2 regions of the Actinomadura decatromicini genome follow, and region 1 is predicted to be linked to the other one. Evidence: riboswitches for the same ligand, from Rfam matches in the RefSeq annotation. Region 1 holds a riboswitch; the other holds the start of a gene.

Region 1 (4,391 bases):
CGGTCCGCCAGCTCGTCGCCGGGGAGCGTGCCGGGCAGCACGGTCAACGTCTCCTCGCGCTCGACCAGCGGACGCCCGGCGGCGGCCGACGCCGCGCTCAGCGACGTCACGCCCGGCACGACCTCCGCCGGGTAATGCGGCGCGAGGCGTTTGTGGAGGTGCATGTAGGAGCCGTAGAACAGCGGGTCGCCTTCGCTGAGGACGACGACCGTCCGTCCCGCGTCCAGGTGCGCGGCGAGGCGGGCGGCGCAGTCGGCGTAGAAGTCGTCGAGCGCGCCCTGATACCCGCCGGGATGGTCGGTCGTCTCCGTCGTCACCGGATAGACGAGTTGCTCCGCGATCTGCCCGTCGCGCAGGTAGGGCGCGGCGGCGGCGCGGGCGATGCTCCGCCCGTGCCGCGCGGAATGGTAGGCGACCACGTCCGCCGCACCGATCAACCGGGCGGCCTTCACCGTCACCAGTTCAGGATCACCAGGGCCGACGCCGACCCCGTACAGCCGTCCAGCCATCACTCCGCCTCACTGGCAATCGCATTTATGGCCGCCGCCGTCATGGCGCTGCCGCCGCGGCGTCCGCGCACGACGAGGTGCGGGAGGTCGCTCGCGGCGAGCGCGTCCTTGGACTCGGCCGCGCCGATGAAACCGACCGGTATCCCGAGGACGGCGGCCGGACGTCCCGCGCCCCCGTCCACCAGCTCCAGCAGCCGGAACAGCGCGGTCGGCGCGTTGCCGATCGCGACGACCGCGCCGTCCAACCGGTCGAGCCAGAGGTCGAGCGCCGCCGCGCTGCGCGTCGTGCCGAGCCGTTCCGCCAGGCCGGGGACGCGCGGGTCGCCCAGCGCGCACACGACCTCGTTGCCCGCGGGCAGCCGGGCCAGAGTGACGCCGGACGCCACCATCCGCGCGTCGCACAGGATCGGCGCGCCGTCCAGCAGCGCCGCCCGCGCCCGCGCGACGACACCCGGCGACCAGGCCAGGTCGCGGACGAGGTCCGTCATCCCGCAGGCGTGGATCATGCGGACGGCGACCCGCGCCACGTCGTCCGGCAGGCCCGACAGGTCGGCCTCCGCGCGGATGGTCGCGAACGAGCGCCGGTAGATCTCCGCGCCGTCCCGGATGTAGTCGGTCACCGTTCCGCTCTCTTCAGGACGACCGGCCCGCGGGGCATCCCGCAGTTCCGGTCACAGCCCGTCCAGTGGACGGGGGTCTCCGGGGCGCGCGACAGGCCGCCGACCCAGCGGTGGGCCGCGCCCTGCACGTCGCCTTCCGATTTCGCGCAGCCGGGGCTTCCCGTGCAGGCCGTCACTCCGACCCAGGGCGAGTCGGGGTCGGTGGCGAAGCCGTGTTGGTGCAGGTGGACGGCGTGCCGGTGCGCGTCGTCGCGTCGCAGGTCACGCAGGACGATGCTCCGCCACGGCGTCAGCCGCACTTCGTCCGCGATGTCGGCGAGGGCTTCCATCTGCGCGCCGGACAGGCGTCCGAGCGGCGGCACGACCTCCAGCGCGACCAGGCCGTCGCGCTGCTCGACGAAACCCGCGTGCGGTGCGGGCGGGGCGGGGACGCGCTGCGCTTCGGCCAGCGTCCCGCCGAGGAGGCCCGCGACGCGGCGCGGGCCGTCCGGGACTTCGGCCAGCTGCCAGGCGTCGCCGCGAACGTCGAGAAACGCCTCCGCCGCCGCGATCATGACCGCGACGGGATCGCCGGACAGGACGAGCCGGTGCCCGGCCAGGAGCACGCCGCCGGGAGTCAGCGTCACGTCGGCGCCCAGGGACGCGACGTCGCCGGAGCCGTCGTCCAGCGCGAACAGGAACCGGCCTGGCAGCCCGGCCAGCCGAGAACGCCCGCACAACTCAAGGTCGAGCGCCGTGACCAGCGGATCCGTGGCGAGGACGCCCCGCACGCCGCGTCCGCCGAGCGGGGACGCGACGATGTTGCGCACCCGTTCGTGCGACGCGGACGGCAGCAGCCCGGCCGCCGCCAGCCGCTCCGCGAGCGCCGCCGGATCGCGCACGCCCCGCACCTGGAGGTTGGCCCGCGACGTCAGCTCGACGACGTCCACGCCCAGCTCGCGGGCCGCGCCGCCGACCGTCCTGAGCCGCGCCGCCGACACCGCCCCGCCCGGCGTGCGGACGCGGGCGAGCGCCCCGTCGGCGGCGTCGTGGGTCTGGAGCGCGCCGGGGCACGCGTCGGCACGCGACCGCCCCGCCGCACGGACATCTGGCATGAAGGCCACCTTTCTCGGACGCCGCGCGCTGCCGTAGTCTGCTGATCGACGACGGCAGTGGAGGAAGCCGGTGTGAATCCGGCGCGGTCCCGCCACTGTCACCGGGGAGCGACCCCCGCTAACGGCCACTGTCCACGCGGACGGGAAGGCCGGGGCGAGCGCTGATCCGGGAGCCAGGAGACTCCCGCCGTCGTGACACCCGCGACCGGGGCGAGGACCCCAGGGGGAGGACCCGTCATGTCCACCGTTCTGCTGCTCTCCACGTCCGACACCGATCTGCTGAGCGCCCGCGCGTCCGGCGCCGGCTACCGGCTGGGCAACCCCGCCCGGCTCGCCGTGGCCGACCTTCCGCCGCTGCTCGACGGCGTCGACCTGATCGTCGTCCGCCTGCTCGGCGGCCGCCGCGCCTGGGAGGACGGCCTCGACGCCCTTCTGACCGGCACCCGCCCGGTCGTCGTCCTGGGAGGAGAGCAGGCGCCAGACGCCGAGTTGATGGAGCTTTCCACCGTTTCCGGTGGGGTGTGTGCCGAGGCGCATGCCTATCTCGCGCATGGCGGGCCCGCGAACCTCGCCGAGTTGCACGCGTTCCTCTCCGACACCGTCCTGCTGACCGGGCGCGGGTTCGCGCCGCCGCAGGCCGCGCCCACCTGGGGGCGATACGAGCGAACGTCCCGCGCCACCGAAGGCCCGGTGATCGGGGTGCTCTACTACCGCGCCCACCACATGGCCGGGAACACCGCGTTCGTCGAGGCCCTCTGCGCCGCCGTCGAGGACGCGGGCGGACGCCCCCTGCCCGTCTTCTGCTCGTCGCTCCGCACCGCCGAGCCCGCGCTGCTCGACACGCTCCGCGAAGCGGACGCGCTGGTCGTGACCGTCCTCGCGGCGGGCGGGACGCGGCCCGCGACGGCCGGGGCGGGCGGCGACGACGAGGCGTGGGACGTCGGCGCGCTCGCCGCGCTGGACGTCCCGATCCTCCAGGGCCTCTGCCTCACCACGTCCCGCGCCGACTGGGCGGACAGCGACGACGGCCTGTCCCCGCTCGACGCCGCCTCGCAGGTCGCCATCCCGGAGTTCGACGGCCGCATCATCACCGTCCCGTTCTCCTTCAAGGAGATCGACGAGGACGGGCTCACCGTCTACCGGGCCGACCCCGAACGCGCCGCGCGGGTCGCGGGGATCGCCGTAAGGCACGGCCGCCTCCGGCACACGCCGCCCGCTTCGCGCCGCCTGGTCGTGATGCTGTCGGCGTATCCGACGAAGCACTCGCGGGTCGGGAACGCGGTCGGCCTCGACACCCCGGCGAGCACCGTCCGGCTCCTCGCCCGGCTCGGCGAAGCGGGCTACGACCTCGGCGAAGGCTTCCCCGGCGTGGCCGACCAGGACGGCGACGCGCTCGTCCACGCGCTGATCGCGGCGGGCGGCCAGGACGAGGACTGGCTCACCGAGGAGCAGCTCGCGGGCAACCCCGTCCGGATCTCCGGGGCGTCCTACGAACGCTGGTACCGGACGCTGCCCGCCGACCTTCGCGACGACATGGAGCGGCACTGGGGCCCGCCGCCCGGCGAGCTGTTCGTCCAGGACGGCGACATCGTCCTCGCCGCCCTCCGCGCCGGGAACGTCGTCGTCATGGTGCAGCCGCCGCGCGGCTTCGGCCAGAACCCCATCGCGATCTACCACGACCCGGACCTGCCGCCGAGCCACCACTACCTGGCCGCCTACCGCTGGCTGTCGGACGAGTTCGGCGCGCACGCGATCGTCCACGTCGGCAAGCACGGCAACCTGGAATGGCTGCCCGGCAAGGCGGCGGGCATGTCCGCGTCCTGCGGTGCGGACGCGGCGCTCGGCGACGTCCCGCTCGTCTACCCGTTCCTCGTCAACGACCCGGGCGAGGGGACGCAGGCGAAGCGCCGCGCGCACGCCGTCCTGGTCGACCACATGGTCCCGCCGATGGCCCGCGCCGAGACCTACGGCGACATCGCCCGCCTCGAACAGCTCCTGGACGAGCACGCCACGATCGCCGCGATGGACCCGGCGAAGCTCCCCGCCATCCGCGCGCAGATCTGGACGCTGATCCAGGCCGCGAAGCTCGACCACGACCTCGGCCTGGACGACCGTCCGCACGACACCGAGTTCGACGACTTCCTCCTGCACGTCGACGGCTGGCTGTG
Region 2 (4,391 bases), on a different contig from region 1:
GAGACCGAGCGCGCCGACGCCGATGCCGACGCCGCCGAGCAGGCGGGCCGTCCCGTCGTCGGACGAGGCCGTGGCCTGCGGTTTCACCTGCGCGGTCAGCCCCGCCTGCGCGGTGCCGCCCGCCTCCTGCTTGGGGACGAGTTTCAGCGCGGGCGCCGGATGCTCGGGCTCGTTCGGCCCGTCGACCGGGTTCTCCTCCCACTTGACGACCTCGCCGTTCGAGTACGTCTGGTCGGTCTTGAAGACGAGCTGGTCGGTGTCGGTGGGCAGCGGGCCCATCGAGACGTCGAACTCCTGGAACTGCCCGGCCTCGATCTTCCCGCCGGTCCAGGTGATCTTGCTGACGGTCTCGGTCAGCTCGCCGCCCTCGGTCTTGATCGGCTGCGCGAGCTTCGCCTTCTCGACCTTCGCCGTCCAGCCGGGCAGCGGACGGACCGACACCGACGACAGCGGATGGTCGGCGGGCAGGTTCACCACGAGCTTCGTCGTGGAGGCGTTGTCGCGCTCGTTCGGCACCCGGAACGAGATCTTGGCGTACGAGCCCTTCTCGGCGGACTTCGGATTGGCGGTGACGTGCGCGGACGCCGCCGATGCGAGGCCGAGCACGGACACGGCGGACAGCGCGGCGACCGCGCCGACCCGCCGGGCGACCGGGCGGGCGGCCGGGTGGGAGGCATGCGAAAGGAAAGCCATGACGGAACTCCGTTCGAGTCGTACGGAAAATCCGGAAACGCCGATCGGTCGGCGTCCGGTGACGTACGGCGCTCGATTCGTCCGCCTAGCGGACGGCGAGCGCCCTCGAACGCGGCGGGGGACCCCGCCGGACGACCTGGTGCCGCAGCACACGTCCGACCGCCGGGACCGCGTCCGCCGCCGGGACGGCGAACACCGCGCGCGGCGGTCCGCCCGCCGGTCGGGCGGCGAGGGCGAGGAGTGCGAGCAGCAGCCGGATCGGACGGTCCGCCGCCGCGGCGGCCCGCCGTGCCAGCGCCCACGCCGTCCGCTCGCCGCGCCGCAGCCACCACGCGGCGACCAGCGCGGCGACCGTGTGCGCGAGCGTCATCGTGATCCCGCCGGAGCCGTGCGCGACCGGCGTGAGGACCTCCGCGCCCGCCCCGTGCACGGCGGAACCGTGCATGGCGGAACCGTGCGTGACGGGGTCGTGCATGACGGCTGCGCTCCGCTGGACCGAGCCCGCGGTCGTCGCGGCCGTGAACAGCGTGTGCAGCGCGAACTGCCCGCCGAGGAGCCCACCCAAGATCGTCGGCAGGGAGCGCTCGTGCCCGGCCAGCATCAGCGTGACGCCGAGTACCGCGCAGAATCCGACGCCCGCCGTCCACACGGGGACGGGCGCACCCGAGGCGAGGACGTGCCCGCTGGTCGCCAGCACGACGCACACGGTGGCGAACACCACCGCGCGCGCGGTTCGGAAGCCCGGGAGCGGGGGACGCGGGGACATGGCGTTGACCATCGTCCCACCCGCTCCCCGGGCTGTGTACCCCACCCCCGCGAACAATCTCGACACGCCCAACATATTGGGGTTGCGCAAAGATCGTCGACTAGATGTAGGGTTCAGTCCCGTGCTGGTTCGCCCCCGCCGCCCAGGCGGGGGCGTCGCAAGAGGGAACCCGGTGAGAGTCCGGGACTGCCCCGCAGCGGTGAGTGGGAACGACCGCCGTCATCACGCACTGGGCCGCACGGCCCGGGAAGCGACGGCCAGTAGGACGCGCCCTCCTCCGGGTCTCCGGAGAGGCGCCGTGCCCGCGAGTCCGAAGACCTGCCAGCGCGCGAGGAGGCCGGGCGGCCGCGCCATGGCGAGGTTCGCCTGACCGACCTCTTCAAGGGTCCGGGGGACGTCCCCCAGGCCGAACACGTCCAGGTCTCGCGGGTGGGCCGGGGGCGGAGCGCGGCGTGCCGCCGCGTGCCGTTCGCATGCCCTCCGCGAGGCGGCTCGCGAGGGGAGACGCACGTGACACAGGCTCTGGCCGCGCCGCCGGCGGCGGAGATCGCCGCCGAGGTCGAGGCGGCCTGCGACGGCATACCGGGGGTGGACGCGGGACGGCTGCTCGCCCGCTCGGGCGACGCGCTCGACGCCGCCGCGCTGCGGGATCTCGCCATCGGCGAGGCGAGCGCGCTCGTCCCCGCCGAACCGGGATACTCCAAGGTCGCCGCGCGGCTGCTCGGCAACCGGATCCGGGACGAGGCCGCGGCCGCCGGGGTCGGCACGTTCGCCGAGTCCGTGGCCGCCGCCCACCGGGAGGGCCTGCTGGCCGACGCCCCGGCCGCGTTCGTCGCGGCCAACGCGGCGGCGCTGAACGCCCTGATCGACGAGTCCGCCGACGAGCGTTTCGAGTACTTCGGGCTGCGCACCCTCTACGACCGGTATCTGCTTCGGCATCCGCGGTCGCGGCTCGTCCTGGAACGTCCGCAGCATTTCCTCCTGCGCGTCGCGTGCGGCCTCGCCTACCCCGACGGAACCGGCGCGGACGGGGTCGCCGAGGCGGCCGAGTTGTACGGGCTGCTCAGTACGCTGTCGTATCTGCCCAGCTCACCGACGCTGTTCAACGCGGCGGCGCGGCGTCCGCAGCTCTCGTCCTGCTTCCTGCTGGACTCGCCGCGCGACGAGCTGGATTCGATCTACGAGCGGTACGGGCAGGTCGCGCGGCTCAGCAAGTACGCGGGCGGCATCGGGATCTCGTGGACGCGGATCCGGTCGCGCGGCTCGCTGATCCGCGGGACGAACGGGCACTCGAACGGGATCGTCCCGTGGCTGCGGACGCTCGACTCGTCCGTCGCCGCCGTCAACCAGGGCGGTCGCCGCAAGGGCGCGGCCTGCGTCTACCTGGAGCCGTGGCACGCCGACGTCGAGGAGTTCCTGGAGCTTCGCGACAACACGGGCGAGGACGCGCGCCGCGCCCACAACCTCAACCTCGCCAACTGGATCCCGGACGAGTTCATGCGCCGCGTCGAGTCCGACGGGACGTGGTCGCTGTTCGACCCGAAGGAGGTCCCCGAGCTGACCGACCTGTGGGGCGAGGAGTTCGACGAGGCGTACCGGGCGGCGGAGCGGGCGGGACGGTTCGTCCGCCAGGTCCCGGCCCGCAAGCTGTACGGGCGCATGATGCGGACGCTCGCCGAGACCGGCAACGGCTGGATGACCTTCAAGGACGCCGCCAACCGCGCCTGCAACCAGACCGCCGGGGGCGGGGTCGTCCACCTGTCGAACCTGTGCACGGAGATCCTGGAGGTGACGGGCGACAGCGAGGCGGCCGTGTGCAACCTCGGGTCGGTGAACCTCGCTGCGCACGTCACGCCGTCCGGGGTCGATTGGGAGCGGCTGCGCGCGACCGTCCGCACCGCCGTCCGTTTCCTGGACCGGACGATCGACCGCGGCTTCTACCCGACGCCCGAGGCGGAGGCGGCGAACCGCAAATGGCGTCCGGTCGGGCTCGGCGTAATGGGTCTCGCGGATGTCTTCTTCACGCTCCGCCTTCCCTTCGACTCCGATGAGGCGCGGGCTCTGTCGACGCGCATCGCGGAGGAGATCGCGCTCGCCGCTTATGGCGCGTCCACCGAACTGGCCGCATTGGACGGTCCGCTGCCCGCCTATGAGCAGACGCGCACCGCTCGCGGGTTCCTCCATCTCGACCATTTCCCGGACGCGGCGCCGGAACGTCCCGGCGAATGGGAGCGGCTGCGCGCCCGGGTCGCCGAGGTCGGGCTGCGCAATTCGCTGCTGATCGCCATCGCGCCGACCGCGACGATCGCGTCCATCGCGGGATGCTACGAATGCATCGAGCCGCCGGTGTCCAACCTGTTCAAGCGGGAGACGCTGTCCGGCGAGTTCCTGCAGATCAACGCCTATCTGGTGGACGACCTCAAATCGCTCGGGCTGTGGACGCCGGACGTCCGCGAGGCGATCAAGAAGGCGAACGGCTCCGTCCAGGGGCTGGTCGGCCTTCCCGAGGAAATGCGCACCCTGTACCGGACGGCCTGGGAACTGCCGCAGAAGGCGCTGATCGACCTCGCCGCCGCGCGCACCCCGTACGTCGACCAGTCGCAGTCGCTGAACCTCTTCATGGAGACGCCGACGATCGGGAAGCTCTCCTCGATGTACGCCTACGCCTGGCGCAGCGGCCTGAAGACGACCTACTACCTGCGCTCGCGCCCCGCGACCCGGATCGCGCAGACCACCGTCCTCCAGACGGCCGCCGACGTGTGCTCACTAGAGAACCCGGAGACCTGCGAGGCGTGCCAGTGAGCGAACGGAACGGAAAGCACGGCATGCTGCTCGACCCCGGCATGGACCTGACGCTGCGTCCCATGCGCTATCCCGACTTCTACGAGCGCTACCGCGCCGCCATTCGCAACACGTGGACGGTAGAGGAGGT

The links. Region 1 has a riboswitch for cobalamin ahead of cobN (cobaltochelatase subunit CobN). Riboswitches for the same ligand answer to the same signal wherever they lie in the genome.
Region 2: it holds a riboswitch for cobalamin, as region 1 does, so the genes downstream of both, FXF68_RS23165 (ribonucleoside-diphosphate reductase subunit alpha) here and cobN (cobaltochelatase subunit CobN) in region 1, are expected to answer to the same signal.

The regions. Positions count from the first base shown of each region.
Region 1 is NZ_VSRQ01000003.1:843,825-848,215, reverse strand. Features, by position in the region: gene FXF68_RS17645 (precorrin-2 C(20)-methyltransferase) at 1-509, opposite strand, end outside; gene FXF68_RS17640 (precorrin-8X methylmutase) at 509-1,129, opposite strand; gene FXF68_RS17635 (precorrin-3B synthase) at 1,126-2,223, opposite strand; cobalamin riboswitch at 2,285-2,406, shown strand; gene cobN (cobaltochelatase subunit CobN) at 2,461-4,391, shown strand, end outside.
Region 2 is NZ_VSRQ01000005.1:91,933-96,323, forward strand. Features, by position in the region: gene FXF68_RS23155 (YcnI family copper-binding membrane protein) at 1-693, opposite strand, end outside; gene FXF68_RS23160 (hypothetical protein) at 779-1,459, opposite strand; cobalamin riboswitch at 1,568-1,799, shown strand; gene FXF68_RS23165 (ribonucleoside-diphosphate reductase subunit alpha) at 1,970-4,261, shown strand; gene FXF68_RS23170 (ribonucleotide-diphosphate reductase subunit beta) at 4,258-4,391, shown strand, end outside.